DNA from 4 places in the Cryobacterium sp. TMS1-20-1 genome. Region 2 is predicted to be linked to each of the others. Evidence: predicted binding sites of a transcription regulator. Region 2 holds the regulator's gene; each other region holds the start of a gene.
The links. The regulator LexA, encoded in region 2, represses DNA repair genes until DNA is damaged. The targets are predictions, from matches to a motif close to TCGAACANNTGTTCGA.
Positions count from the first base shown of each region.

Region 1: E3O45_RS01445 (HNH endonuclease signature motif containing protein) is a predicted target of LexA. The motif match lies at 5,447-5,462, and genes of this name have one in related genera.
Region 3: E3O45_RS06460 (HNH endonuclease signature motif containing protein) is a predicted target of LexA. The motif match lies at 4,817-4,832, and genes of this name have one in related genera.
Region 4: E3O45_RS08080 (Rv2578c family radical SAM protein) is a predicted target of LexA. The motif match lies at 6,359-6,374, and genes of this name have one in related genera.

Region 1 covers NZ_SOGF01000010.1:67,215-74,323, reverse strand. Annotated here, with positions in the region: gene thiO (glycine oxidase ThiO) at 1-209, shown strand, start outside; gene thiS (sulfur carrier protein ThiS) at 206-475, shown strand; gene E3O45_RS01470 (thiazole synthase) at 478-1,269, shown strand; gene moeB (molybdopterin-synthase adenylyltransferase MoeB) at 1,266-2,438, shown strand; gene E3O45_RS17375 (hypothetical protein) at 2,600-2,779, opposite strand; gene E3O45_RS01455 (DUF2079 domain-containing protein) at 3,064-4,449, shown strand; gene E3O45_RS01450 (hypothetical protein) at 4,712-5,197, opposite strand; gene E3O45_RS01445 (HNH endonuclease signature motif containing protein) at 5,545-7,109, shown strand, end outside.
Region 2 covers NZ_SOGF01000025.1:31,434-38,542, forward strand. Annotated here, with positions in the region: gene E3O45_RS05595 (histidinol-phosphate transaminase) at 1-640, opposite strand, end outside; gene E3O45_RS05600 (LysM peptidoglycan-binding domain-containing protein) at 672-1,085, opposite strand; gene lexA (transcriptional repressor LexA) at 1,376-2,080, shown strand; gene metE (5-methyltetrahydropteroyltriglutamate--homocysteine S-methyltransferase) at 2,188-4,533, opposite strand; gene E3O45_RS05615 (methylenetetrahydrofolate reductase) at 4,621-5,586, opposite strand; gene chrA (chromate efflux transporter) at 6,267-7,109, opposite strand, start outside.
Region 3 covers NZ_SOGF01000027.1:1,770-8,878, reverse strand. Annotated here, with positions in the region: gene E3O45_RS06490 (right-handed parallel beta-helix repeat-containing protein) at 1-437, shown strand, start outside; gene E3O45_RS06485 (GntR family transcriptional regulator) at 508-1,272, shown strand; gene E3O45_RS06480 (ATP-binding cassette domain-containing protein) at 1,356-2,153, opposite strand; gene E3O45_RS06475 (ABC transporter permease) at 2,150-3,205, opposite strand; gene E3O45_RS06470 (sugar ABC transporter substrate-binding protein) at 3,202-4,161, opposite strand; tRNA gene E3O45_RS06465 (tRNA-Met) at 4,391-4,464, opposite strand; gene E3O45_RS06460 (HNH endonuclease signature motif containing protein) at 5,016-6,689, shown strand; gene E3O45_RS06455 (hypothetical protein) at 6,712-7,109, opposite strand, start outside.
Region 4 covers NZ_SOGF01000037.1:32,841-39,949, forward strand. Annotated here, with positions in the region: gene E3O45_RS08055 (type II CAAX prenyl endopeptidase Rce1 family protein) at 1-691, shown strand, start outside; gene E3O45_RS08060 (sortase) at 870-1,418, opposite strand; gene E3O45_RS08065 (thymidine kinase) at 1,718-2,347, opposite strand; gene E3O45_RS08070 (hypothetical protein) at 2,347-3,756, opposite strand; gene E3O45_RS08075 (sensor histidine kinase) at 3,753-5,090, opposite strand; gene E3O45_RS08080 (Rv2578c family radical SAM protein) at 5,160-6,350, opposite strand; gene E3O45_RS08085 (DNA topoisomerase IB) at 6,646-7,109, shown strand, end outside.

The DNA of each region.
Region 1 (7,109 bases), on a different contig from region 2:
GGGAAACATCAGGCAACGACATCCCCGGGCTCATCATCGCCACCGGATTTTTCCGCCACGGCGTACTGCTCACCCCGGTAGCTGCCCAATACTGTCTTCAGCTCATCGAGGGAAGTGCCGACCAGCGGTGGGAGCGCTTTCGGCCCCACCGTTTCTCTGCAACCCGACCGTCAGCATCCGTTTCCCTACAAGGAGTTGTCAGCTCGTGACCGAATCCAGGCCCATCGACATACCCGCCAGCGCGATCACCGTCAACGGCACAGAACGAAATGTTCGGCGCGGCAGCACCGTGACCGACCTGGTCGCCGAGATCACCGGTCGCCACATCGCAGCGGATGGCCGTGCGACCGACAAACAACGTCTCGGCGTGGCAGTTGCACGCAACCGTGAAGTCGTTCCACGCAGCCAATGGTCGGGCACCGTGCTCACGGCCGGCGATGACATTGAAATTGTCACCGCAGTTCAGGGAGGTTGACCGTGGAAACCGAACAACTCACAATCACTGACAGCCTGGTGATCGACGGCGTGCAGTTGAATTCACGTCTAATCATGGGTACCGGCGGCGCACCGAGCCTCGAGGGCCTCGGCGCGGCCCTTCACGCCTCCGGAACCGAGCTCACCACCGTCGCAATGCGGCGTCACAGCGTGACGACGGCCGGATCGCTGTTCGATCTTCTGGTCGATCGCTCCATTCGGGTACTGCCCAATACCGCTGGCTGCTTTACCGCGCGCGAAGCCGTCTTGACCGCGCAGCTGGCGCGGGAAGCCCTCGAGACGGACTGGATCAAACTCGAGGTCATCGCCGATGAGCACACCCTCCTTCCCGATGCGGTCGAACTGCTGGACGCGACCGAACAGCTTGTCGCGCGCGGCTTCAAGGTTTTCGCCTACACAAATGACGATCCCGTGCTGGCCCTTCGCCTTGAGCATCTCGGTGCCATCGCCGTGATGCCACTGGGGGCTCCGATCGGTACCGGGCTCGGCATCCTCAATCCGCACAATATCGAGCTGATCGTTGCTCGTGCCGCCGTACCCGTGGTGCTGGATGCTGGAATCGGCACCGCATCCGACGCTGCGCTCGCGATGGAGCTGGGCTGCGATGCCGTGCTCCTGGCCACGGCGGTGACGCGCGCGCAGAACCCGGCACTCATGGGCGAAGCCTTCAAACATGCGGTGATTGCGGGTCGGCTGGCGTCCCAGGCTGGCCGGATTCCGAAGCGTGAACTCGCCTTGGCTTCATCGACGATGAACGGGAGGCCCGACCTATGAGTGACGTGCCACTCTTAGCACCGCTCGTCGAACCGGGCGACGAGCTAACTGCCGCGGAACTCCAGCGGTACTCGCGCCACATTCTCATTCCCGAAATGGGTATTGTCGGCCAACGACGGCTGAAGAATGCGCGGGTGCTGGTGATTGGCGCCGGCGGTCTCGGTTCGCCGGTACTGCTCTACCTGGCGGCTGCGGGGGTGGGCACCCTGGGTGTTATCGACAATGACACCGTGGACCTGAGCAACCTGCAGCGTCAAATTATCCACGGCGTTGCAGACCTCGGTCACTCGAAACTTGAGTCCGCTGCCGCAGCGGTAGCCCAGCTCAACCCACTCGTGTCGATTCACCGTCACGATGTTTGGCTTGACTCGGCGAACGCTCTGGACTTATTCGCCCAGTACGACCTGATCGTTGACGGTGCCGATAATTTTGCCACTCGCTATCTGGTCAGTGATGCCGCCGCGATGCTCGGCAAGCCCTGTGTCTGGGGATCCATCCTGCGTTTCGACGGGCAGGTCAGCGTGTTCTGGAATGAGCATGGCCCCACCTACCGCGACCTGTATCCAGAAGCTCCACCGGCGGGCTCCGTGCCCAACTGCGCAGAAGGCGGAGTGTTCGGGATGCTCTGCGGAACGATCGGCTCAACGATGGTCGCCGAAGCCGTGAAATTGATCTCCGGAGTCGGCCGCACGCTTCTGGGCCGGGTCGTGCTCTTCAACGCGTTTGACGCGTCGTGGCGCGAACTCGCCATTGCACGCGACCCCGCCAATAAACCAGTCACCGAGTTGATCGATTACGACGTATTCTGCGAAACATTGCCCGCATCGAACCACGTTGACGACGCGATCTCCGTGCACGAACTCGCGGCTATGCTCGACAGCCGGAAGCGCGGCGCGCGTGACTTCGACCTCATTGACGTGCGGGAACCCGGGGAATTCGACATCGTGCATATTGCCGGGGCGCTGCTCATTCCGCAGGGCGGAATCCTCTCGGGGGAAGCACTTTCGTCTCTCTCGCGGGACCGCGATATCGTGGTGCACTGCAAGGCGGGTGCCCGCTCGGCTGCCGTTCTGGCCAAGCTGCATAGCCATGGCTACGACCGGGTGTGGCAGGTCGAGGGTGGTATCGACGCGTGGGTGCGGGAGATCGCGACGGTACTGCCGACCTGAACGAAGCAACCGGGGCGGTCGAACGCAAAGAAAACACCTTCGCAGGGGGATGCGGAGGTGTTTTCTTTGCCACTCGCCGGTGTAGGGGCCGGGAAGGCACGATTTGGGGCAGCGTGCGGCCGCGCTCGCTGAGGATCGGGTTCCCAGCGAGAGTCAGAACCTCAGGCGCTGACCGAGGCGGCGCGGGACGCGAACGCGCCAAGATCCGGAGAGACGCGCACACTGGTGTGGTCGCATCCCGAGCATTTGAGCAGGTAGATCGGGAGCGAGGTGCGCTCGGCGTGGGCCGGATTCGGGCTGAGCCGGGCTGGGGACCGGCAGAAGGGGCAAGTCATGGTCATGCGATCTCCAGAGGTGTTGTTGTCGGCTGCACGCCCTTAGTCTGCTCCGCGCCCCGGCCCCGAAACAGTGCCAAAGGTCCTGTGCTGCGATAAAACCTCAGTTACCCGGATGCTGCGGTGCGCACCGGCCCGGTCTGGACGCCGCGTCGCTGCCATCGGCGCGCGGGCACCGGTGGGGGCGACGGTACTGACGGCGCTGACGGCGCTACGTGGGCGCCGACCTGGTGCGGTACTGAAGGCGGTGCAGAAGGCGGTGCTGGGTGCCGGTGCGTTAGCGTTGACGGATGAGGGGATCGCGCGTGGGACCGGTTCGGCCAAGCACGCGGCGGCCCATTCTGCTGCCCGCGGCCGTCGGACTCGTGGCGACCGCTGCGTACACCGTGTTGTCGGCGCTGCAGTGGCGCAGTTTCGCCGCTCCGTCCTGGGACCTCGGCATCTTCACCCAGCTGGCCCGGCAGTATGCCGCGCTCGAGGCTCCAATCGTGACGATCAAGGGCGACGGATTCAATCTGCTGGGTGACCACTTTCATCCGCTCCTGGTGCTGCTCGCCCCGATTTTCGCGATCTTTCCGCACGCCTTCACGCTGCTGGTCGTGCAGAATGCGCTGTTCGGTCTCGCCGCTGCGGCCCTGACCTACGGCGCAATGCGATTGCTCGGGCCGGTGACCGGCACGCTGTTCGGGCTGGCTTTCGCCTTCAGCTGGGGCCTGCAGGGCGCGGTAGAGGCGCAATTTCACGAGATCGCGTTCGCCGTGCCGCTCCTCGCGCTGTCACTGACCGCGTTTCTGCTGCGTAAGTGGGTGGCCTGCTTGCTCTGGGCGATGCCGCTCGTGTTCGTCAAGGAGGACCTCGGCCTCACCGTTGCCGCCCTCGGCATCGTGCTGGCCGTGCGCAGCCGGCATCCGTTTGGAGTGTGGCTCGCCGTCTGGGGTATCGGCTGGTTTGCGCTCGCGAGCCTCGTGATTCTGCCGCTGCTCAATCCGAACGGCGCCTGGGCCTACTCGAGCAGCATCGACCTGCCCGCTATTCTCAGCGATCCGGCCGCGTTGCTGCAGCCGCAGAAGGGGGTGACGCTGCTGCTGCTTCTCGTGGTCGGCGGCGTGATTGCGGTGCGCTCGCCGCTCGCCCTCGTGCTGCTGCCGACGCTGGCCTGGCGGTTTCTGTCCGATAACTCGGGCTACTGGGGTCCAACCTGGCAGTACAGCGCCGTGCTCATGCCCATCGTGTTTGCCGCCGCGCTCGATGGCATTGTGCTCGTGCGCATCAGTCGGCGGGGCTGGCTGCGCGGTTTCGGGCGGCGGGCGGCATCCGTTTCGATCGTCGCCGGTCTGGTGCTCGCGACGACGCTGCCGCTGTTCAAGCTGACGAATGTGTCGGCCAATTTTTCGACGGATCGCGCCGCTTCCGCGCAGGCCGCCCTCTCCGTTGTGCCCGACGGCGCCCGGGTCGAATCTGATATCGGGCTGATGAATTACCTGGTGGAACGAACGGATGTCTACTGGCTCGGCAACCAGAATCCGCTCCCCGACTATCTGGTGATCGACCTTGCGGCGGGCGGCCTGCCCGGAGAATGGACGTCTGCGCAGGTCGTCGCCGAGGCCCTGCACCGCGGTGTGGTGTTCACCACGATCTACTCCGCCGGCGGCTACGAGGTCGCCCGCGCCCACTGAGCCTGCTGGCGTGGCCGACCCTGTTCGGGGCCTGGTCTGTTCGGGGCCCGTCTGTTCGGGGCCTGGTCTGTTTGGGGCCCGTCAGTTCGGGGCCTGGTCTGTTTGGGGCCCGTCAGTCCCGGGCCCGGGCCCGGAGCGCGGGCTCGGCTCTGAAACTGGGCCCGAGTTCGCACGGTGGACCCGTAACCCATCTCGGGGCCCATACTTCTTTCCGGGCCCGGGCCCGGAAAGTGGGCCCATGATGGATCATGGGCCCACTTCCCTAAGGTGGGCCCCGCCTGCAGATTGTGGGCGGATTCCCGTCACTGAGTGCCGTCAGTAGCGCGGCTGCGGCTTCCGGGTCGTCGACCGTCACGGCGAACTGGGTGCCGCGACGTTGGTTGGCCACGAGGCCCGGGCAGCCCCTCATCACCACGGCCGTGCGCCCGCTCGTCAGGCGGTAGCCCCAGCCGCCCGACCGCAGCGGGCTTAGGGTCTCGGCGAACGCTGATTCCACCTGATCGAGCGGCAGCTGCTTCAAACGGATGCCCAGGAGCCGCGACACCACGCGCAGCCCGCGTTTGTCGACGCTCACTCGAACCTGCACAAAGCCCAGTGTGAACATCAGAATCACACCGAGGATCACCGCAATCAGGACGGCTGTTGACGAGTCTTGCGCGTCATCACCGAGCAGAGCGATCACGGCGACGACCCCGCCCCGCACGACCAATCCGCCGATAACGGCCACGACCGGACTCGTCACCATCATGGTCCCGGGAACGTTCGAGCTCCCCCGATCACGTGCGGGCCGAGACGTCCGCCGTCGCACTCATCCGGTCCAATCACGGACGGGCCGGTTGCTCCGACCTGCCTGATTGCCAGCTCCAGGTCGCGAAAGCGCGTAAATGGTTGCTCCGCCGAGTGACGTAGCAATTCACCCGCTTATGCGGCCAGTTCCAGCCTCGGGGAATCGCCCAGCGCAAGTGGCGCAACATGATCGGCAGGTGCACTGGACCAGTCAAAAATATTTCTGATTCCTTGTCAGAATAAAGTGAGATTCCCTCGCGTTAATGCGCTTTTCGGGATATAATTATGGATGAAGGAGGCGCCGACGCCATGACCCTCACCGCCCCGCCAGCAGCAGCCGGTTCGATCCCGGAGCCTGAAGGTTCTCGGGTGGCGGTGATTGCCCAGGCCGGAGCGATTCTGGCGGGAGCGTTGGACGGGGTGCGGTTTGGTCAGCTCGACGACTCCGAGGCGGTCGCGGTATTGGCAGCCCTGGAGAGGCTGGGTCGCAAGGTTGATGGGGCCAGGCTGCGGGCGACCACCGACATTGGTGCGCGTGCCGAAACTGACCTCGGCAACGGCTCGTTGGCCTACAGGAACGGATGCCGCAACCGGGTCGAGTTCATCACCCAGCTCGCCGGCATCTCCGGCCGTGAAGCCAAACGTCGCCTGAAGCTCGGCGAGACCACGGTGGAGCGCACTCCGCTTGGCCTGCCCGTCCCCGCCCGGTACCCGGTCATCGCCGACGGGCTCGTCAGCGGCGACCTCGGGATGGAATCGGCGGAGATCATCGCCACCACCCTGACCGCATTGCAGGGCCGGGTCGGTCCGGACGACCTTGACCGGGTCGAACGCGCCCTGGTCGCGTCGGCGACTGGAGCGATCACTCCGGAAACCGCGGGGCTGCCGGGCGCGGGCATCCGCTTCGCACCCGACTACCTGCGGGCGCAAGCGATGGAATGGCAGGGCCGGCTCGACCCCGACGGCACCGCCCCCAATGACGATGTCGTGGAGGCGAAGAGCACGTTGACGTTCGGTCTGCTCCGCAACGGGCTCTACCCGCTGCGCGCCGACGTCACCCCCGAACTCCGCGGTGTTATGGACACCCTCTTCGACACCTACCTGTCGGCCCGATCCCGCAGCCCCATCTTCGTGCCCACCGAACTGCTCGAGAGCCGCAATAAGCCCGAGCTGGACGGCATCGACAGTATCGACGGGGTGGAGAGCATCCCCGGCTCGGCCGCTTTCGGCACGGGACCATTCAGCGCCGACCAATTCACCGGCGACCCCCGATTCGACGGCGACCGCCGCACCGCGGGCGAGAAACGTGCCGATATCCTCCGCGCCGTGCTCGAGGCGGCCGCACGAGACCCGAAAACCCCAACCATGGGCGGAGCCGCCCCCACCGTCATGGTGCACATCAACGCCGTCGACCTCGACCAGGGCCGCGGCGTCGGCTGGATCGACGGCATCGAAGCACCCGTGTCGTTTCGCCGGGTGAAGGAACTCATCTGCGCCGGCGGCTACCAGCAGGTCCTCTTCGGCGAGAACCGCGACGTGCTCTACCTCGGCAGCAAAATCCGCTGCTTCACCGCCAAGCAGCGCGCGGTAATTGCCGCCCGCGACGGCGGCTGCATCATCCCCGGCTGCACCATCCCCGCCCGCTGGACCGAAGTCCACCACGTCCTCCCCTGGGAACAGGGCGGCCCCACCAACATCGAAAACGGAACACTCTTGTGCTGGTTCCACCACCACACCATCAACACAAACGAGTGGAAAATCCGCATGGTCAAAGGCCGACCCCAGGTGCTCGGCCCACTGCTGTGGGACCCGTCCCAAACCTGGCGACCCGCCCAGACCCACCGGGCCAACACTCCCAGCCCGGAACCACCGTT
Region 2 (7,109 bases):
CAGGCAGCAGGGTGAGCGCGCTCGGGGTGCCGACCGGAGCGAATTCGGCGTAGGCCTCATCGACCACGACGATGCCGTCGGTCGCGTCATAGGCAGCGGCGATGGTCTCGAGGGAGAGCGGCGTACCGGTGGGGTTGTTCGGCGAGCAGAGAAAGACGATATCGGGCTTGGTACGCGTGATCTCGCTCACGGCGGTCGCTGGCGACAGCTCGTAGTCAGCGTCGCGGGCACCGGCAATCCAGGTGGTGTCGGTTCCCGACGCGAGGATCGAGTACATCGAGTAGGTCGGGGCAAAGCCCAGCAGGCTGCGTCCCGGTCCGCCGAAAGCCTGCAGCACTTGTTGCAGCACCTCGTTGGAGCCGTTGGCCGCCCAGATATTCTCGGCGGTCAGTCCTTCGCCGAGGTAGCGGGCGAGCGCCTCGCGCAGGGCGGTGAACTCTCGATCGGGATACCGATTCACCGAGCGGATGGCCTCGGCCAGGCCGGCGAGGATGTCGCGGGCCACCGCTTCAGGAATGGGGTGCGTGTTCTCGTTCACGTTCAGGGCCACTGGAACATGCAGTTGCGGAGCACCGTAGGGCGTCAGGCCGTGCAGGTTGGTGCGGAGGGGAAGATCTTCGAGACTGGTCACCCTCTCCATGCTAGGGCCCCGTACTGCTGCCCATCACTACTTAGGAGTTGGCGGGGATTTCCAGGCGCTGGCCCGGCTGCAGCGTTTCCACCGACAGGGCGTTGATGCGCTTGATATCGGCGACAACGTCGCGCGGGTCGGCGGCGGGAAAGTTCTCTTCAGCAAGGTTCCAGAGAGTTTGGCCGGGTTCGACCGTGATGAATCGGGCTGAACCGACGTCGGTCGGTGAATAGGCCAACGTGGCCACGATGCCGGAGTCGGTTGTGTACGACACGAGATCGATGCCGGTGGCGGCCCCAGAGGCGCCCACCGCTCCCCCATTGACGGCAAATACAAGGGCGCCCAGAACGACCGGCAATGCGGCGAGCGTGGTGAAGACGACTCGCCCACGCCGGGTGAGGCGAAGACGTGTGACGGGCGGGAGAGAAACTGCGGGAGCAAATGCTGTGGTCATGTCAAACCTCCAAGGTAGGCGGGCTGCGAGTCTCGTATTCGGCCCTCGGCCGGGAGGACCGAATACGAAACTATGTTCCGAATATAACTTCGAACAATCGAACATGCAAGCTTTTTCTCGTCTCTGCCCGGAAAATCACGCAACACACTCGAATAAGTGTTTGTTTCAAGGCCGAGAACTGGATAAACTTTCGATAGGTCAATTGCTTGATTGCTACTCAACCAGACACCACCGACATTCCCGCGAGACGTCCTCTAACCCGCGCGGGACCGACGCAAGGAGCGCTTCTCGTGACACAAAGCACCGGCGGTACCCGCGACAAGGGCGGCACTCGGCGCCGCAAGAGTTTGAGCCCGCGCCAGCTCGCCATCCTCGACGTTATTCAGCGTTCGGTCAGCTCGCGCGGCTACCCGCCGAGCATGCGTGAGATCGGTGACGCCGTCGGCCTCGCCTCGCTATCGAGCGTGACTCACCAGCTCAACCAGCTTGAGCTGAGCGGCTATCTGCGTCGTGACCCGAATCGTCCTCGCGCACTCGAGGTACTCATCGAGATTCAACGCGCGCCCGAAGACGTCGGAACCGGCGACCAGGACAGTTTTCACCCGGGCGTGCAGGTCGGCGACGCTGCGATGGTTCCCCTCGTCGGTCGAATCGCTGCCGGCATTCCGATCACGGCAGATCAGCAGATCGACGAGATCTTCCCGCTCCCCCGCCAGCTCGTCGGCCAGGGGGAGCTGTTCATGCTCAAGGTCGTCGGTGAGTCGATGATCGATGCGGCGATCTGCGACGGTGACTGGGTTGTCGTTCGCCAGCAGAAGACCGCGGAGAACGGCGAAATCGTGGCGGCCATGCTCGACAACGAGGCCACCGTGAAGGTACTGCGCAAGCGCGACGGCCATACCTGGCTGCTGCCGCGCAACAGTAACTTCGAGCCCATCGTCGGCGACTACGCCGACATCCTCGGCAAGGTCGTCGCCGTATTGCGCTCGGTCTAGCGAGTCACCTTCAAGCAAAGAAGAGAACAGAAGCACGGCGCGAGGCCCGACCACTAACCGGTGATCGGGCCTGAAGACTGCCGGCTGGCGCCAGGTACGCGAGTGAGCTACCGGGTGAGGCTAGCTCTCAGATCGGCAGCGCGGCGATCGCGCACCACCCGGGTCGCAGCCAGCATGTTGTGCAGGGACTGCACCGTCTCCTCGTAGCCACGCGTCTTGAGCCCGCAGTCCGGGTTCACCCAGACCTGGCGTTCGGGGATGGATTCCAGGGCGGTGTCCAGCAGGGTCGTCAGCTCGTCGACACTGGGTACTCGCGGCGAGTGGATGTCATAGATGCCGGCCCCGATGCCGTGGTTGAACCCGCCGGCCTCAATCTGCTGGACCACCTCCATGCGCGAGCGGGCCGCTTCGATGCTCGTGACGTCGGCGTCGAGGTTGCGGATAGCCTCGATGACGACGCCGAACTCCGAGTAGCAGAGGTGCGTGTGAATTTGAGTCGCTTCCGCGACCCCGGCCGTGGCCAGCCGAAAGGAGCCGACCGACCAGTCCAGGTAGTCGGCGTGGTCCTTCTTCTTTAGCGGCAGCAGCTCCCGCAAGGCCGGCTCGTCGACCTGAACGATCTTGATGCCCGCAGCTTCCAGGTCGCCGATTTCATCGCGCAGGGCAAGGGCGACCTGGCGAGCGGTCTCGCCAAGCGGCTGGTCGTCACGCACGAACGACCAGGCCAGAATGGTCACCGGTCCGGTGAGCATGCCCTTGACCGGCTTGGCTGTCAGGCTCTGCGTGTACACCGACCAGTCCACCGTGATCGGGGCCGGGCGCGAGACGTCGCCCCACAGAATGGATGGCCGGGTGCAGCGGCTGCCGTAGGACTGCACCCAGCCGTTCTCGGTCACGGTGAACCCGTCGAGGTTCTCAGCAAAATACTGCACCATGTCGTTGCGCTCGGGTTCCCCGTGCACGAGCACGTCGAGTCCGATCTCTTCCTGCAGGGCGACGACGCGGCCGATCTCGGCGCGCATCAGGTCGCGGTAGTCATCGGCTGGCAGGTTTCCTTTGAGAAACTGGGCGCGTGCCCGGCGAATGTCTGCGGTCTGCGGGAAGGATCCGATCGTGGTCGTGGGCAGCGACGGCAGCTGCAGCGCAACATTCTGAGCAGTCAGGCGATCGGCGTAGGCACCACGGGTGAAATCGGCGTCGGTGAGTGCGGCCGAACGCGCTCGCACCGAACCGTCGCGCACCCCCGGAGCGGCGAGACGCGCGGTCAGCGCGGCAGCGGCATCCGCGAGCGGATTGGCAATGGCCGCCTGCCCCTCAGCGAGGCCGAGCGCGAGGGTTACGACCTGGCCCACCTTCTGGTCGGCAAAGGCCAGCCAGCTGGTCAGGTCGAGCGGCAACGAGGTCTCATCCAGCACGTCGTGCGGCACGTGCAGCAGCGACGTTGAGGTGGATACGGTGACGGAGTCGGACAGCGCGCGCACGCTCTCGGCGCGCTCGAAAGCGCCTGCCAGGTCGCCGCGCCAGATGTTATGCCCGTCAATCACCCCGGCAACGAGGGTCTTGGCGGCCAGCCCGGGCACTGCCTGCGGCAGGGTGCCCCGAACCAGGTCGAGGCCGATCGCCTCGACGGTAGTACTGGCAAGAACCGGCAGGGCATCATCGAGACTGCCGTAGGGCGCCGCGACAAACAGGGCGGGGCGGCCACTGAGCCGACCGAGCACGCCATAAGCGGATGCGACCGCCGCCAGCGTGTCCCCGCGTGGCACATCGATCGATTCGCTGACCAGTCCCGGCTCGTCGAGCTGCACCCAGTCGGCGCCGGCATCCGCTAGCCGGGATAGCAGCGCTGCGTAGACAGGAAGGATGTCGTCGAGCCGGGACAGCGGGGAGAACCCGGCTGGCGCCTCATCGCTGGCCTTGCTGAGCAGTAGAAAGGTGACCGGACCGACGAGCACCGGACGGGTGAGGAAACCGGCCGCCTTGGCCTCGAGAAACTCGCGCACGATGCGGTCACCGGCCAACGAGAACACGGTCTCCGGGCCAATCTCGGGCACGAGGTAGTGGTAGTTCGAGTCGAACCACTTGGTCATCTCAAGCGGCAGGTTCTCGCCCTCGCCGCGGGCCAGGGTGAAATACCCGGCCAGGTCGATGGTTCCATCAGCACCGACGAGCGAGGCAAACCGGGTGGGAATCGCTCCAACGGCGACAATGGTGTCCAGCACCTGGTCGTAGTACGAGAACGACTCGGGGATCGACGAGTCGGCGCGGCCGAGCCCGAGGTCAACGAGCCGTTCCCGGGTGGCCGAGCGCAGTTCGGCGGCCACGCTCTCCACAGCGACCGCGTCGATCGCCCCAGACCAGAACGCTTCGACGGCCTTCTTGAGCTCGCGCCGGCGACCGATACGCGGGTAGCCGAGGATGGTACCGGTGGGAAATGCGGGTGAAATGGGCATGGAGATTCCTTCACTGGAGATTGGTCGTTGGAATGGCGCAAAATAACGAACGAGTTCGCGGCCTACACGCTGAAGCGGGCGTGAGGCCTAAAGCATTACTGCCGGCACCGGAAGCGCCCCACACCCCTCGAGAACCTGCAGCACTGTGTCGTGTTGGTTGAAGGCGTAGAGGTGGAGTCCGGGGGCGCCGCCCGCAAGCACATCCTGCCCGAGGCGCACGGCGTAGTCGATGCCGATCTGGCGCTGCCCTTCCTCGGTCGGTTCGACTTCAAGGTCGATGGACAGGCCGGCCGGCAGCTTCTCCCCGGAGAGCTGCAGAATTCGGCGCAACCGGTTCGGGCTGGTCACCGGCATGATGCCGGGAAGAATGGGAAAGAGCACCCCGGCCGAGCGAGCCCGCTGGATGAAGCTCAGGTAGTCGTCGGCGTGGAAGAAGAGTTGGGTGATGGCGAGGTTGGCACCAGCTGCTTGCTTGGCCAGCAGGGTGTCGATGTCCTGGCTGACCGACCGGGAGTTGGGGTGTCCGTTCGGAAAGGCCGCGACCCCGATGCGCACCTTGCTGCGTTCCGTTTTCACCCCGCGGGCGCCGGGCAGACCCGGAATCACCGTCTCGATGTACGGCACCCGTTCGGTCTGCACGCGGTGAATGAGCTGCACCAGCTCCCCCGCGCTGTGCAGATCCCCGAGAAAAGTGTTGTCGCCTTCGACCGCGCCCGGCGGTGCGTCGCCGCGAATGGCCAGAAAGCTGCGTATGCCGGCGTCGAGGAACTCCCGAATGAGGCGGCTGGCCTCTGCGTGCGAGGAGCCGACGCAGGTGAGGTGCGCCATCGCATCCGCTTCGGTGTGATTTTTGATGTAGCGCAGCACGTCCAGAGAAGAGTTGCGCGAGGAGCCGTTGGCGCCGTAGGTGACCGAGATGAACTCGGGGCCGGCGGCGGCCAGGTGGTCGATAGTGCTCATTAGAGCGGATGCTGCGGCCGCCGATTTGGGCGGGTACACCTCGAACGAGAACGCCGGGCGGGCGTTACACGCGGAAATTCCTGTCGTGGTCATGGTTCCTCATTCGGCAGAAGCAGTACAGCGGGTGATGGCCGGGCGGCCGCGGACGCGCCAGCGTGCTGGCGGTTCTTCGCGGGCGGATGCCGGGCTCGGCTGTCGCTCCATGCCGGGGAATGAATTCCGTCGGCAACGATTGATTAGACAGTAACAACACCAACGTCGAGCGATGCGAATATGACAGTTCGTGTCATCCGTGCGGTCAGACGGCATCTATCCGCTGGCCCAGGGGACGGGATAGGTGTTGAGGCCGCGCGGGTGGCTGGTCCCCTACGGTGTCACCGATTTCGGCGCTTCCCGTACTGCCGGAGACCGGCGGCTACGACGCCTATTCGTTACCTCAAGATCGCGCTGCACACTCGGCGTGATCGTCACCGTCCTCGGTGATGATTGGTCAAGCATCACGTCGAGTGGGTCTGCTGCGTTCATATGTTGCTCCAAGTCTGAAGGGTCCGTCACTACAGACATGTCCGGACGGACTCGAAACGATCATTCGGCAAGTTGATCTCCCTGACCGGATGTGATGAAGTCCGGACAAGGAGCGAGAACGTCGCCGATTTTTCACGCAGACTGAGACTGCGGTCGAATCGACGTACCATGTGGATTTTGCCGTTTGGTGGCGGCATTCTGTGTTCGCTATATGTCGCTGGCGGGGCGCCGAGCGTCCGGAAATATATCTATGCGGTGGCCAGCTCGAGTAGACCGGCGGCGAGACCGAGGAGGGCGCACACGCCGATGGTGCGCAGTGCGGTCCACCGGAGTTTCAGCATGAGCACCGCGGCGACTGCTGCGACGGCGACCGGCAGGATGCTCAGCGAGCTGAGCACGGGCAGCTGGAGTTGCAGCGGCCCGGAGTCGAGGCGGAACGTTTCGGAGAAGAGGATGTTGATGGCGAAGAAGACGGCGAGATTGGCGATGACTCCGACGACCGCCGCAGTGATGCCGGTGAGTGCGCCGGAGAGGTGGCGGTTGCCGCGGAGCCGTTCGATGTGGGGTGCGCCGAGGAAGATGAAAATGAAGCAGGGCACGAAGGTGACCCAGGTGGTCAGGAGTGCTCCGATGATGGCTGCGACCCAGGGGTCGAGGTCGCCGGGGTTGCGGTAGGCGCCGATGAAGCCGACGAACTGGACGACCATAATCAGGGGTCCGGGTGTGGTCTCGGCCAGACCGAGTCCGCGGGCCATTTCTCCGGGGGTGAGCCAGTGGAAGACCTCCACGGCTTGCTGGGCGACGTAGGCCAGCACGGCGTACGCGCCACCGAAGGTGACCAGGGCCATGGTGGAGAAGAACACGCCCTGCTGCGTGAATACCGAGCCGATCCCGGTGAAAAAAACTACGGCGATTATGGGCAGGATCCACAGTGTCAGCCCCACGGCCAGGACCTTGCCCGCGCTCACCGCGGAGGGCTTCCCGGCGTTGAGCGCGTTATCGGCGATGACGGGTTGGATTCCGTCGGGTGCATCGCCGCTGCCGTCGATCTTCTTCGCTACGCCGGGCACATAGCGTGTGAGGAGCCAGCC
Region 3 (7,109 bases), on a different contig from region 2:
CAGCCGACAGCAACTGGTGCGATATCAGCGGATGCCAGCCAGACCGGAGCGATCGCAACACGGTGACGGGCAACTCGTTCTCGCAGACGACCTCGGAAGCCGTCGATGTGAAGGAGGGCACGAGCAACGGAATTGTCAGCCACAATACCTTCGACGGGTCGGCGCTGAGCGAGGCCGACTCCTGGGTGGATATCAAGGGAAACGGCTGGGTCATCGACTCGAACACCGGCACGAATTCGCTCCGTGACGGTTTTCAGACCCACGAGATCCTCGACGGGTGGGGCACAGACAATATCTTCCGCAATAACACCGCCGCCGTGAACGGTCCGGGCTTTGGCTATTCGATGACGCCGGAGCTCAGCAACATTGTCGAATGCAATAACACCGCCACCGGCGCCGCGGAGGGCGTCATGAATGTGGCCTGCCGCGCCTCCTGACAACGTCGCTATGACCTGATATTGTCATGACAATCAGCCAAAGCTCTTGGCATGTCAGTGAAGGGGTCACATGAGCGCGAAGGAAGAAAACACCCTCCCCATGGGAATGTTCATGGATCTGGAACGGTCCGGCCCGATTCCGCTGTATTTTCAAGTCTCGCAGCGCATCGAGAAGGCCATTCTCAGCGGCGAACTGCCGGCCGGATCACGCTTGGAGAACGAGGTCGCCCTCGGCCAGCGCCTGGGCCTCAGCCGCCCAACAGTGCGCCGCGCCATCCAAGAAATCGTCGACAAGGGCCTGCTGGTACGCCGACGCGGCATCGGAACCCAGGTCGTGCACGGCCAGGTGACGCGCAAGGTCGAACTGACCAGCCTCTACGACGACCTCACCAACACGCATAAGGTGCCCTCGACGCACCTTCTCGCTCTCGAAACCCGGGTAGCGGATGCGAAAACGGCTGAGCGACTCAGCGTGGCCGAGGGCAGTCCCACCCTGTACATTCGGCGCGTGCGCCTGGCCGATGACGTGCCGGTCGCCGTGATGGAAAACTGGCTCCCCGAGGAATTCATCGGAATCGAACCCAACGATCTCGTCGCGCACGGGCTCTACCAGGTGCTGCGTTCGCGCGGAGTGACGATGCGGGTCGCCCGCCAGCACATCGGAGCACGCAAATCCACCAACGAGGAGTCCGTGCTGCTGGAGATCGAGAAGAATGCGGCGCTACTCACGATGGACCGCACGGCCTTCGACAACTCCGGATGCGCGGTCGAGTTCGGCCAGCACTGCTACCGCCCCGACCTGTACTCCTTCGAAGTGACGCTGGTCGAGAAGTAGCAGTCCTGCCAAAAGCATCAAAAAAGTCTGGCCGCCTAACCCCGAAGGGTCAGACGGCCAGACTTATTTGTAGATCCAGCGGGTTAGGCGCGAGCGAGTTCGTGGGCGAGAGCGTCGAGTTCCGCTCCCCCGGCCATGAGCTTGGTCATCTCTTCGATCGTGATCTCGCTCTTCTTGAAACCGCCGAGGCTGGTTCCACGCTTCAGCAGCAGAAACCGGTCGCCGAGCGGGTAGGCGTGGTGCGGGTTGTGCGTAATGAAGACCACGCCGAGGCCGCGATCGCGGGCCTGAGCGATGTATTTCAGCACGACACCGGCCTGTTTGACTCCCAGAGCAGAGGTCGGCTCGTCGAGGATGACAACCTTCGCGCCGAAATACACGGCTCGGGCGATGGCCACCGACTGGCGTTCACCGCCCGACAGGGTGCCGATCGGCTGGTCGACATCGCGCAGGTCGATGCCCATCTTGGCGAGTTCTTCCTTGGTGATCCGGCGCATCCCCTTGACGTCCAGCTGGCTGAACGGGCCGAACCCGCGCGTCAGTTCGGAGCCGAGAAAGAAGTTGCGCCACACCGGCATCAGCGGAACCACGGCGAGGTCCTGATACACCGTGGCTATCCCCAGGTCCAGTGCCTCGCGCGGGCTGCCGAAGGTGCGCTCGACACCGTAGGCGAGAAGCTTGCCGTGGGTGTGCGCGTGCGCCCCGGAGAGGATCTTGATGAAGGTCGACTTGCCGGCACCGTTGTCCCCCAGCACACAGAGCACCTCACCTGCTCCAACCGAGGCCGATACTCCCTGCAGCGCCAGAATCGAACCATACGTCTTGCCGATATCCCGAACCTCAAGAATGGGCGGGGCAGCGGATGTGTCTCCCGGCGTCATGAGCGAACTCCTGCCTGGCGGCGTACATAAAGGTTGACGAGCACGGCCAGCAGCAGCATGCCACCGAGGAATGCTTTGAGCCAGTTGTTATCCCACTGGGCGAAGACGATGCCCTGCAGGGTCATGCCGTAGATGAGAGCGCCGAGCGCCGCACCGATGGCCGATCCGTAGCCGCCGGTCAGCAGGCATCCGCCGACCACAGCGCAGATGATGTAGATGAATTCCTGGCCGATTCCGGTCGTGGCCTGCACCGTCGAGACATCGAACAGCTGGAGCATTCCGACGAGCCAGCCCGCACCGGCGGTGGTCATGAACAGGCCCATTTTGACCTTCATGACCGGCACGCCCACCTGGCGTGAGCTTTCGATCTGGCCACCGACCGCGAAGATCCAGTTTCCGGATCGAGTACGCAGCAGAATCCAGGTGGCGAGAGCGGTTATCGCGATCCACCAGACGATGGAGATCTTCACGTCCATGCCGAACAATGCGAACGAGGAGCCGAAGAACACCTTGACAGCATCGAAGCCGGGAACGTCGCTCATGCCCTGAATCGACACCGTGCCGGTGATGATCTTGGTGACCGCGAGGTTCACTCCCTGCAGAATGAAGAAGGTGGCGAGGGTGACGATGAAGCTCGGCAGCCCGGTCTTCATCACCACGAAGGCGTTCGCCGCGCCGATGGCCAGGGCCATCGCCAGGGCAATCACGAGGGCGAGCCAGATAGTGACGCCCCACTCGGTTGTGACGATTCCGACGATCAGTCCGGTCGTACCGACCATGGCACCGGCGGAGAGGTCGAACTCTCCGCCGATCATGAGCAGGGCAACCGCGACGGCCATGATGCCGAACAGCGATGCCGAGTAGAGCCAGGTGGCCACGCCGGCAGGCGTCAGAAACGCCTGCGTCGAGACCGAGAAGAAGATAAAGATGGCGAGGGCGGCCACTGCTGCGCCGACCTCGGGTCGGCGCAGCAGCGTGATGATGAGACCGGCTGGCTTGAGCCTTTCATCGATCATCCGTTCATCAGTCACCGCGGGTGCGGTACGGGTCATCGCGTTCCATTCTTCGCGAACTTCGCGACCTCGGCTGCGTTGTCTTTCGTGACGAAGCCGGGGCCGGAGTAGACCGGCAGACCGCCGCCGACAACATCGCCGTTGCGAGCCTGCAGGGTGAGGAAGGTCACCGGGAGGTAGCCCTGGGAGTAGGGCTGCTGGTCGACGGCGAACAGGATCTTGTCGTCGAGTATCAACTGGGTGACGTCGGAAGACACATCAAAGGTCGCCAGTTGCGCCGTGCTGGCGGCTTCCTCGATGGCCTGGCTGGCCGCGACGGCGATGCCCGGGTTCAGGGTGAGCACGCCATCGATGGACGAGTCGGCCAGAAGGCTGCTCTTGATGGTGTTCTGAGCGTCCGCGATGTTCGTGACGTCAACCTGAACGTTGGTGACCGTGCCGCCGAGGGTGTCAGCTGCTCCATCGCAGCGTTCTTCCAGCCCGGTGTTGCCGGCCTCGTGAATGACGCAGATGACGTTGCTGACACTAGCTTCGGCGAGCTGCTCGCCCGCGCCCTGGCCGGCGATGAACTCACTCTGACCGATGTGGGTCTGGGCACCGAATTCCTTGGACTGATCAACGCCGGAGTTGATGGTGATCACCGGGATGCCAGCGGCGACCGCCTTTTCAACCGCATTCCGAACGCCGTCGGGGTTGGCCATCGAGACGATGAGGCCATCCGGATTCGTGGCGATGGCTGCAGCGATCAACTGGCTCTGCTTCACCGGGTCGCCATCGCCCTGGTACGTGACGGTAACCCCGAGGTCGGTGCCGGCCTGCTCCGCGCCGCTCTTGACGACGTCCCAGAAGGTGTCGCCCGGTGTTCCGTGCGTGACGACGGCGATGACAATCTCCGCGGATGCGGCGGTCGTCGTGTCTGCCGAATTGGCCGTGCATCCTGCCAGCGCCAGGGGAATGACGATGAGCGCGGCGAGCCAGTTTCTGTTCTTCTTCATGTCTGCAACCTTCGTTGCATCAATTGTCGCCTGTCCAGCGTGAAATCGACGTACGCGATCCAAATCGCAGTCACGCGCCCGATTCGCTCCCGACCTTCTCATCTTGCCCAAAAGTGATCTCGCCACGACCTGGATCGAGCCTGTCGAGACTTCGATTAGCAAAAGTCAGGCGCCCAGCGGACGGAAGGTACAAAAAAGCCCCCGGAACCAAGGGTTCCGGGGGCATCTGTTGCGGGGGCAGGATTTGAACCTACGACCTCTGGGTTATGAGCCCAGCGAGCTACCGAACTGCTCCACCCCGCGCTACAAGTACAAATTTAGCACACCCTGAAAGCTCGGTCGACCACTTGTGGCGATATTGCCAATTGGGCACCGAAAATGGTTTCCTCTACTGGCATCAAACACCATCAAGCAGGACAGCCGCAAGGGATCGCCATTCTCCGTGCCAACAGGTGTTCAGGTATGGACAGCTGCTCTAACCCGGTGAAGTCGGAAACGATTCACGGGAAGACCGCGGCCTTCCACCTTGCCGCTGCACGCCACGGGTCTGCGGCGTTCCCAGCGCACCACTTCCGGGCGTCTCAGCGCTCCCGAAGTGTGGCGTGGAATGCATTACTCCGCAGTGTTGGCCATATAAACAAACAGTGTAAAAGTTTCACTTATATATTCGATTTACTATCAACTTGACCACCCGCCTCAGATGATGGCCGCCAGTAAACTCCCGCTCATTCAATGGTGAATCACGTAGAACTGCGAATCAAACCTCTGGAGTTTGAAATTTCTCCGCATAAATAAAAAATGAGTTGCTCTCGCTTTTGTGTTCGATTCAGAGTAGAATCATTGCGAAGGAGGCAATGGCGCCCATGTTCATGGAAAACACCGGTGAGGCCAGTTCGAATGCTGTCATTGTGGCGGTCGGGCAGGCTCGGGAGATTCTCCTGAAAGCGTTGAGTTCGGTATCGTTCGGGTCGCTGGGTGATGAAGAATCCTTGAGCATATTGCTCGCCCTCGAGAGCGTCGGCCGGGTTGTTGATGGTGCCCGGGTGCTGTCCACGACGGATGTGCTGCGCCGCTCCGAATACCTTGATGTGTCCGTTGCCAAGACTGCTGCGGCAAAGACGGCCGATCAGACCGAGATAGAAGCGGCTGGCGCGGTGTCTCTGGCACGTCGGCTCGGCTGCCGAAGCGGCCTCGTGCTGGTGTCCACCCTGGCGCGGTTGTCCCGCAGTGAGGTGCGGCAGCGCGCGTCGCTCGGCAAGAATGCCGGCGAGCGGATGCTGCTCGGCCGGCCCCTCGCACCGACCTACCCCGTGGTGGGTGAGGCGTTGCAGGGTGGGGAGCTCGGAGTGGAGCAAGCCCGCGTCATCGTGTCCGTGCTCGACGGCCTGCGCGCCTCGGTGCTGGTGGATGACCTCGACCGCGTCGAGCGCTCCCTGGTAGCGAGCGGGTCCGGCACCATTACCCCGGAGACCGAGGGACTGCCCGGTGCCGGTATCGCATTTGCGCCGGAGTTACTCCGGCAGCAGGGCATCGCGTGGCAGGCGCGCCTCGCGCCCGACGGGTGCGCTCCGGGCGAGGCCACGGCGGAACGGCGTAGCTGGTTCGCCTTCGGTGGACTGAATAACGGCGGCTACAGCCTGAACGGCTGGCTGACCACCCTCGACCGCGCCATCATCGGCACCGTCTTCGACGCGTACCTCTTCTCCGCTGCAGCCAACCCCGTTCCCGGCGCGGTACCCCGAGCCACGGTCGCCTTCCACAAGACCGAACCGTGCGAACTCTCCGATGCGGACAGCACGCACAACGATGAAACCGACGGCATCACGGACAGCGATGATAATGACAGCAAAGCAAGCACCAGCATTGATAGCAGCGCCAGCGACGTCCTCGCGATTGGCGCCAACGATGACCGTGGCGCGCAGGCCTCGAACGACGTCCCGGTCGAGCACTGCGAAAGCGGCGAGCAGACCGGGGGCCAGCACGGGCAGGCCGACGACGAGAACGGCCCGATCGGCCACGAACAGGGCTACGACGAGCGGACCGGAGCAAACGCGGGCCAGGCCCTCAGCCCCTGCCCGCAGGAACCCGCCGATACCCGCTCGATCAGTGAGAAGCAGGCCGGGATCCTCCGCGCGGTGTTCGAAGCGGCCGCCCGGCAGCCGGGCACCCCAACGATGGGCGGCGCGGCACCGACGGTACTCGTGCACATCAATATCAACGACCTCCTCGCCGGCCGCGGCGCAGGCTGGATCGACGGCATCGACGGACCCCTCACCGTGAAACAAGTCGATGAGCTGCTCTGCGCCGGCGGGTATCAGCCCGTGTTGTTCGGCCACAAGGGTCAGGTTTTGCACCTCGGCGACAGCAACCGGTTCTTCACCGCTAGTCAGCGCCGCGCATTGGCCGCCCGCGACGGCGGCTGCGTCATCCCCGGCTGCACCGTGCCACCGCAGCTAACCCAAGCGCACCACGTCGTGCCCTGGCGCAAGGGCGGCCTCACCAACATCGACAACGGCACAAGTTGTTAATCCATCCTCTCAAGTCCAGCGCCTATGGGTGGGAGCCCATCCACGTGTACGCGTCGGCTACCGTAATTTGTCCTCGCGCCGAACGCAGCCAAGCCCGACATTCTGAGGCTCGGGTGCTCCCAGGCTCGATCGACTGAGAAAGGACGTACAGCGCGCTTGTATCGAGGGCAATTCCATTGTGCGTCACGAGCGTCTGAATGTCATCCGCGCGATAGAGGTCGCCCCGAGTGAGCGGGTCGCGGTGAAACAGTTGATTGACGATCACCCACATGCTTGGCTCACGCTCACGCTCACGCTCACGCTCACGCTTGTCGGCGACCAGATACTTCATGATGTATCCCAAGATCGTCGCGAGCTTGGACCCGGGGGCGCCTTTTGAGACTCCTGTGACGTCCGCGATCGCGACCCACCCCGGTGCGT
Region 4 (7,109 bases), on a different contig from region 2:
GATTGGGGTGGCCGGGGCTGGCCTGGCGCGTGGCGGCTGGGGCTCGGCGCTGGATGGGCCGGGTCCGGCGGATCGCCGCGACGCGGCTACGGCCGCGTCGGCTTCAAACCCGACGGGGGGTCGCGACTCTGCTCCTGCTGGGGCGGGCGGGGACGACGCGGGGAACGGCATCCGTTCTGGAAAAAGCCTGCTCCGGCTATCGATTCGGCCGATCGACCTGATCTGGGGACTCGGGGTCGGCCTGCTGGCTCGCACGGTGGCGAGCCTGATCGAGATTCTGGGCTTCGGCAGCATCGGAACTGCCGGCGCCACCTTCGGCGAGACCGTCTACGACGGCTGGTGGCTGTTCGGCGCGCTGCTGGCCCCGGTGCTGCTGGCTCCGTTCGTGGAGGAGCTGTTCTTTCGCGGGCTCGTGCTGCGGGGCGTCTATGCGCGAGTGGCGACGCTCGGCGCGGCGCGCTGGGCGGCGCCGATCGCGGTCGGCGTGAGCGGACTGATGTTTGCGCTCATGCACCTCGTGACGATCGACCCGGGAAACACGGCGACCGTGGTCGTGGTCGGAGCCTCGACCCTGATTTTCGGGCTCGCCGCGGCCGGGCTCGCGCTGGCAACCGGACGAATCGGCGGCGCGATCGTGGCGCACGTGACGTTCAACGGGCTCGTTATCGTGCCGGCGCTGCTGGGGATCTGAACCTCTTGTGCGTGGGGCGCAGCCTGCGCGGCACAGGCCCCCGCAGGCCAAGATTGCCGAGCACCAGGCGCGCACCTTCGCCCTGGCGGGCGGGCCCAAGGATACACGAAACGCCCCGACACCGTATGGTGGTCGAGGCGTTTCGGTGAGCGGCCCTGAGGCTACTCGAGAAAGCTAATTACGCGGCAGCGTGCTGACGACGAACCGACATACGCACGAGAACGAGTGCGACGCCGAGAACGAGAACGCCAGCGGCACCCCAGATGACGAGGACCGGAGCGTTGAAGCCGGTGGAGGCGAGGCCCGTGTCGGTGCTGACGGCAGCAGTTCCAGCGTCGGCGGCAACGACGGCGAGCGTCGCGGTACCGACGATGCCGGACGTGACTCCACGTGCGGAGACGGTGTAGTCGCCGGTGGCCTCGGCGGGAATCGCCACGGTCACGGTGACGGCGCCGGCGCCGGTGGCCGTCTTGGTCAGCGACGAGGTGACGGCGGTCTTGACGACCGATAGGACGGCGGTGTGTGAACCGGTGACCGAGAACTCAACGTCTTCGCCATTTGCGAAGGCGCCGTCGTCGAAGGCGACGGGCGTGGACTCGCCGGCTACCGGAGCAGCCGCGACGGTGATGAGCGTGTCAGAAACGTACTCGGCGGCGTTGGCGGCCGGCGCGAAGGCGAAGACGGCGATGACGGCGAGTGCCGCAGTGGCCAGGCTTTTCTTGAACATGATGAGGGTCCCCCCGGTATTTGGATGGTGTGTACGCCGTAGACGGCGAGTCCCGGCAGATCATCTTGAAATACCTAGGTGGCTCTCAGGTTAGTGGGAACAGTGGTGCAATACACAATCTGGTTGCAAAAACATTCGGTTAACGGGCAGTAAATCAAGGGTTTCACCCTGAAATGGGGGTTAACGCCTCCCGCGCGTGGGCCTTTGCCGCTTGTAAGGAGCATCCTGTTCGTTTGCGGATTTGGAACCAGAGCGCCTGAGATTTCGGCGACGCGTGCGTGCAGCGTTGGGGCGCTGGCTTACTCCGGTGCCGGACGGCTGCGGTTATTGAGCACGCCGTGACTCTCTTCGAGGTAGCAGCTGCCGCAGAGCGATTCGTAGGTGACCTCTTCGCCGTCGATGGCCACCTGGTCGCCGTCGAACACATAGACGCCGTCGATCTGGCGCCCGTTGAACACGGCCTTGCGTCCGCAGCGGCAGATGGTCTTGAGCTCTTCGAGGCTGTGGGCCACTTCGAGTAGACGGCGACTTCCCGGAAAGGCGACGGTTTGAAAGTCCGTGCGGATTCCGTACGCCAGCACGGGCACGTTCTCGAGAATGGCGATGCGCAGCAGGTCGTCGACCTGGGTCTCGGTGAGAAACTGGGCCTCGTCGAGCAACAGGGCGCTCACGTCACGGCCGGACTCTTTCAAGACCTGCGCGCGGTGCTGCTGGAACACGGCGTAGGCATCCGTTTGCGGGGTGAGCAGAAAATCGACGGCGCGCATCACGCCGAGACGGGAGAGAATTCCGCGGTCGCCCTTGGTGTCGACCGACGGTTTGGCGAGCAGCACGTGGTGGCCGCGTTCCTCGTAGTTGTATGCCGCTTGCAGCATAGAGGTGCTCTTGCCGCTGTTCATGGCGCCGTATCGAAAGTACAGTTTCGCCATTAGATGCCTTTGGTTGAGTTTGAGCCGCTGCGGTCAGCGTCAAATTCTAGCGTGAGAAGCGGATGCCGGCTGGTCACGCGCACCTGGGAGAAGACGGCGCGGAGCACGCTGAGGTACGGGCGCAGGGCCCGGCGGCGCTGATACGGGGGCAGCGAGATTCCGGCCTGGATGGTGATGGTGTCGACGGCGCGTGCACCGGTCGAGCGCGATCGGGGCTTCAGCTGCGCTTGTGCCTGGGCCTGGGTGCGGGCCTGCGCGGCGGCTTGCTCCTGGGCGGCGGTCACGATGGCGATGGTCGTGGTGTCGGTGGCCGGGGTGGGGAGGGCTCCGCGGGTACCGAAGGCCTGGGTGACCTGGGCGGTGTCGGCGGGGGCGGGGCCGGACCCGTCGATTTGCACGACGAGGCTGGTCGGATCAAAGCCCTTAAGGGTGCAGAGCGCCACGAGGATAGCGCCCGCGGCGGCACGCTGGTCGGAGTCGAAGGCGGTCGCTCGGCGCTCGAGGTCGGCAATGACGCAGAGCGGGTTGACGCCGCGCTCGGTCAGTCCGGCGCGCTCACGTTCGATCAGGTCGTCGAGCCAGGTGTGGTCGACTTCGGCCACGAGCACCCGACGCACCTGGAAAGCGAGGGAGCGGGCCCGCTTCACGTCGGCGGCGGTGAGCGCATCCCGCTCGAGCACATCGGCCAGGAACGGCAGCACATCTGCACCGAGGTTCTTGACGCGATGGTCGACGACCTCGTGCGCGAGGAGGTCGCGATTCTCCTCGGTGCGCCCGCGGATCGCGCGGCGGGCATCCGTTTGCCAACGGTGAATGGAATTGACGACCTGGCGCGAGAACGCGGCGGCGGCGAGGCTGGGCGCGAGCACCTGGGTCATGGCGATGATCGCGAACAGGGCGGGCGGGGTTCGCACGCCGAGAAAGGGCGATTGCCCGAGGGCGGTGGCGCCGACGATGATCGCTGAGATTCCGCCAAGCGCGAGGATTTCTTTCCACGGCCGGAACGGAGCGAGGGCGAGCAGCAGCAGGCCGAGTCCGATCGGGGCGAAGTCGTCCTGGATCATGCCGTTGTACTGCCAGGCGCTGGCCGCGGCGAGCACGTGGGCGACCAGGCCGAGGGCCACGACGACGATCGCACGGCTGCGGGTGAACGGGGCCAGGTCGGGGCGCGCCGACCAGACCAGCACGGCGGCCGCGATAATGAGCGCGGCGACGGCCGAGACCGCGAGCTCCTCAATTTGGATTTCGTGCGGACGCGACACGGTCGCGGCTATCGCGTAGGTCACCACGATCAGGGCGACAACCGGGGCGATCGGCCAGGCGGCCAGGCCACCGATGGGGTCGAGACGCTGCTGTGAAGCGGATGCCGGTGCGCGCGGCCGGCGCGGTGTGGGGGTCGCGCGGGTCATCGGGGGTTCCGGGGGGCGGGGGTGGCGTTGCCGTTGGCCGGGTTGGCGTTGAGGCTGCCGGGCCGGACCGGCGTGTGGTGGGTGGGCAGGGTTGGCTTCGGTTTGATGCTGGGGGTTTCGGCCGGCACGGTCAGTCGCACGCTTGCGCCGGCGCCCGGGCGGCTCCAGATCAGCACGGATCCGCCGAGCTGCTCGATACGTCGCCGCACGGACTGCCGTAGACCGAGCCGGTCGGAAGCGGATTCCGATTCCGTGAAGCCGCGGCCGGCATCCGTTATGAGGAGTGAAATAGTGGTGCGGTCAGACTCGATGGCGAGTTCGGCGGAGTCGATGCCGGCGTGGAGGATGACGTTGACGAGGCATTGCTGCACGGCGAGGCCGACGTCGCGATCGCTGCCGGCGTCGAGGCGAGCGAGGGCGTCACGGTCGCCGGTGACCTCGACTTTCAGCCCACGATCACGGCAGCGTTCGACGGCGGTGTAGACGGCGCTGGAGCGCCAGGCCGGGCTTGGTGTTGGCGCTTGCTCGTGGACGGTTGGCTGCGGTGACGTGGTCGTGCGGGCGTCGATATCGGCGAGCCAGTTGGTGTCGTGCAGGGTGGTCAGGGTGTCTCTCAGGCTGGCTTTGAGGCCCGGCGAGAGAGCGCCGGGTTCGGCCAGGGAGAGCGCGACGAGCTGGGAGACGGTCGTGTCGTTGAGCAAAGCGATGGCGCGGGTGTCGAGGGCATCGCGCAGCTGGCGGTTGGCGCCGTCTTGCACCGCGCGGTGGATGGCGGGTTGGGCGGCGTTGCTGGCGCGGCGGTCGATTCCGGCGAGCACCATAACCCCGACGAGTACGAGGTAGGTCGAAAGGGTGAACAGGTCGGGCTGGTAGGGCTGGTAGGGCACGGTCGCGCCGACGATGGCGAGGAGCGCAGCCGCCTCGGCGAGCAGAAACGCCGCGGTGCTCCAGAGCACGCCGGCGAGGGCGGTGGATCCCGCGCCGCCGACCATGACGAGGGCCATCTTCGGCAGGGCGACGAGGAACATATTCGACGCGGGGAATACGTCGGGTACGCCGAGCACGGTGGCTGTGAAGACGTAAACGCCGAGGGTTCCAACGAGCAGATAGGCAACGGCCAGCGGGATGCGCCGATGCCGGGTGAAGAGGATGAGCGGGGCTGCCATGGCGGCCACAACCACGATGGTGATCCAGAGTTCGGGGGTACTGAGGCTCAGGATACTGACTGACAGGATCGCGGCGCTAAAGCAGGTCAGCGCGAACCAGTGCGCGGCCCGTGCGATGGCGCGTGCGAGCGTGCGCTGGACCAGGTGGCCGGGTAACCCTAGAGACATATTTCCCCCAATAGGTAAGTATGCCATCGGGGTGGGTAGGGGTTGGGTGCGGGGAAGGCAGTGATGGGGTCAGAACAGGGTCGGGGCCAAGTCGGGCGGGAGTTCGGCGGCGATCAGGGAACGGGGCGCCTCCGTGCTCCCGGCCCACCTTAGGGAACGGGGCCCATGATCCATCATGGGCCCCGTTTCCGGGCCCGGGCCCGGTGAACGGGCGGGGGTGAAGGCGGGCGTCCGGCGGGCGGCGGGCATCCGTTCTGGGGAAGACGGGAGAGCGCTGGAGCGGAGGCCGCCGGTCGCGGGGTCGACGATGCCGCGTTCGAGGCCGTGCGCGCGAATGAGCGGCTTGATGCGCGCGGCGAGCCAGGTGCGGTACTCCTTGGGCGCGTATTGGCCGCCGGCGTAGAACTCGAGGTAGCGGGCAACCAGCTCGGGATGCTCGCGGTCGAGCCAGCGCAGGTACCAGTCCTTGACGGCGGGCTTGAGGTTGAGGCCGGAGTAGAGCACGCTCGTGGCTCCGGCCGCCTTGGCCTGCCGCAGCGCCTCATCGAGGTGCGCGCGGGTGTCGGTGAGGAACGGCAAAATGGGCATGAGAAAGACGCCGCAGTCGAGTCCCCGTTCGCGCACCGCGGTCACAGTGGCGAGGCGAGCCTTCGTCGTGGGAGTTCCCGGCTCGACGGATTGCTGCAACTCATCGTCATAGATGGCAATTGACATGGCCAGGTCGACTGGAACGTGCTCACTCGCTTCGACGAGCAGGTCCAGGTCGCGGCGCAGCAGTGTGCCCTTGGTAAGAATGGAGATGGGGGTTTTGCTGTCAGCGAGGGCTGCGATGATGCCGGGCATGAGTCGATAGCGTCCCTCGGCGCGCTGATATGGGTCGGTGTTGGTGCCGAGCGCCACCGGATGCCTCCCCCAGGTGGGCTTGCCGAGTTCCTTGCGCAGCACCTCGGCCACGTTGACCTTGACGATGATCTCGCTATCGAAGTCTTTGCCGGCGTCGAGGTCGAGGTACTGGTGGGTCGGCCTGGCGAAGCAGTAGGTGCAGGCGTGGGAGCATCCGCGATAAGGGTTGATCGTGTAGCCGTACGGCAGCGCGCTCTGACCGGGTACGTGGTTAAGCGCCGACTTGCACAGGATCTCGTGGAACGTGATTCCGGCGAACTCGGGCGTCTGCACGCTGCGTACGAGGTTATTCAGGCGGGCGAGTCCGGGCAGGGCGCCGACCTGTTCGGTCTGTAGTTCCTGTGAGCTCCACCGCATGGCTATAGTCGAACACAAGTTCTAGGAAAGTGCAAGTGATGCCAGAAAAAACCGCACTGAAGCGGATGCCGCAGCTCGCGTCGCGCCGAAACGGTCGCGGACGCGCGTCGCGGCACTCGTTCGAGACGCGGGCACCCCGACGCAGGGGTGCCACGAGTGCCGCGAGCTCGGCCAGCGCTGCGGGCCCCAGCGAGAGCGTGGCGGGCAGGCGATGGGCGGGCAGCGGCATCCGCTTTCGTGCTGACGAGGGCGATTCGCACTACTGTTTCAGCATGCGCACACCGACGGCACCCGCGTGACCCGGCTGCGGCGCAGCGACCCGACCCGGCCGGGGTATTCCCGGCGGCGCGCGGGCACGGGCTTCAGCTACCGCGACCCGGCCGGGCAGAAGGTCACCGAGAAGCAGCTGCGGCAGCGGTTCACGGAGCTAGCGATTCCGCCCGCCTGGACCGACGTGTGGATCTCGCCGCACCCGAACGGGCACATCCAGGCGATCGGCCTCGATGCGGCCGGGCGCCGCCAGTACATCTACCATCCGGCCTGGCGCGAACAAAAGGACCGCCTCAAGTTTGAGCGCGCGTTGGAGCTGGCCGCCTCCCTGCCCCGGGTGCGTGGTCAGGTGACCCGGGATTTGCGCGGGGACAGCGAGCCGCGCGCGCGGGCCCTCGCCGCGGCATTTCGCATGCTCGACCTCGCCTCGTTGCGCATCGGCAGCGAGCGTTATGCCGACGACTACGGTAGCCACGGGCTCTCCACCCT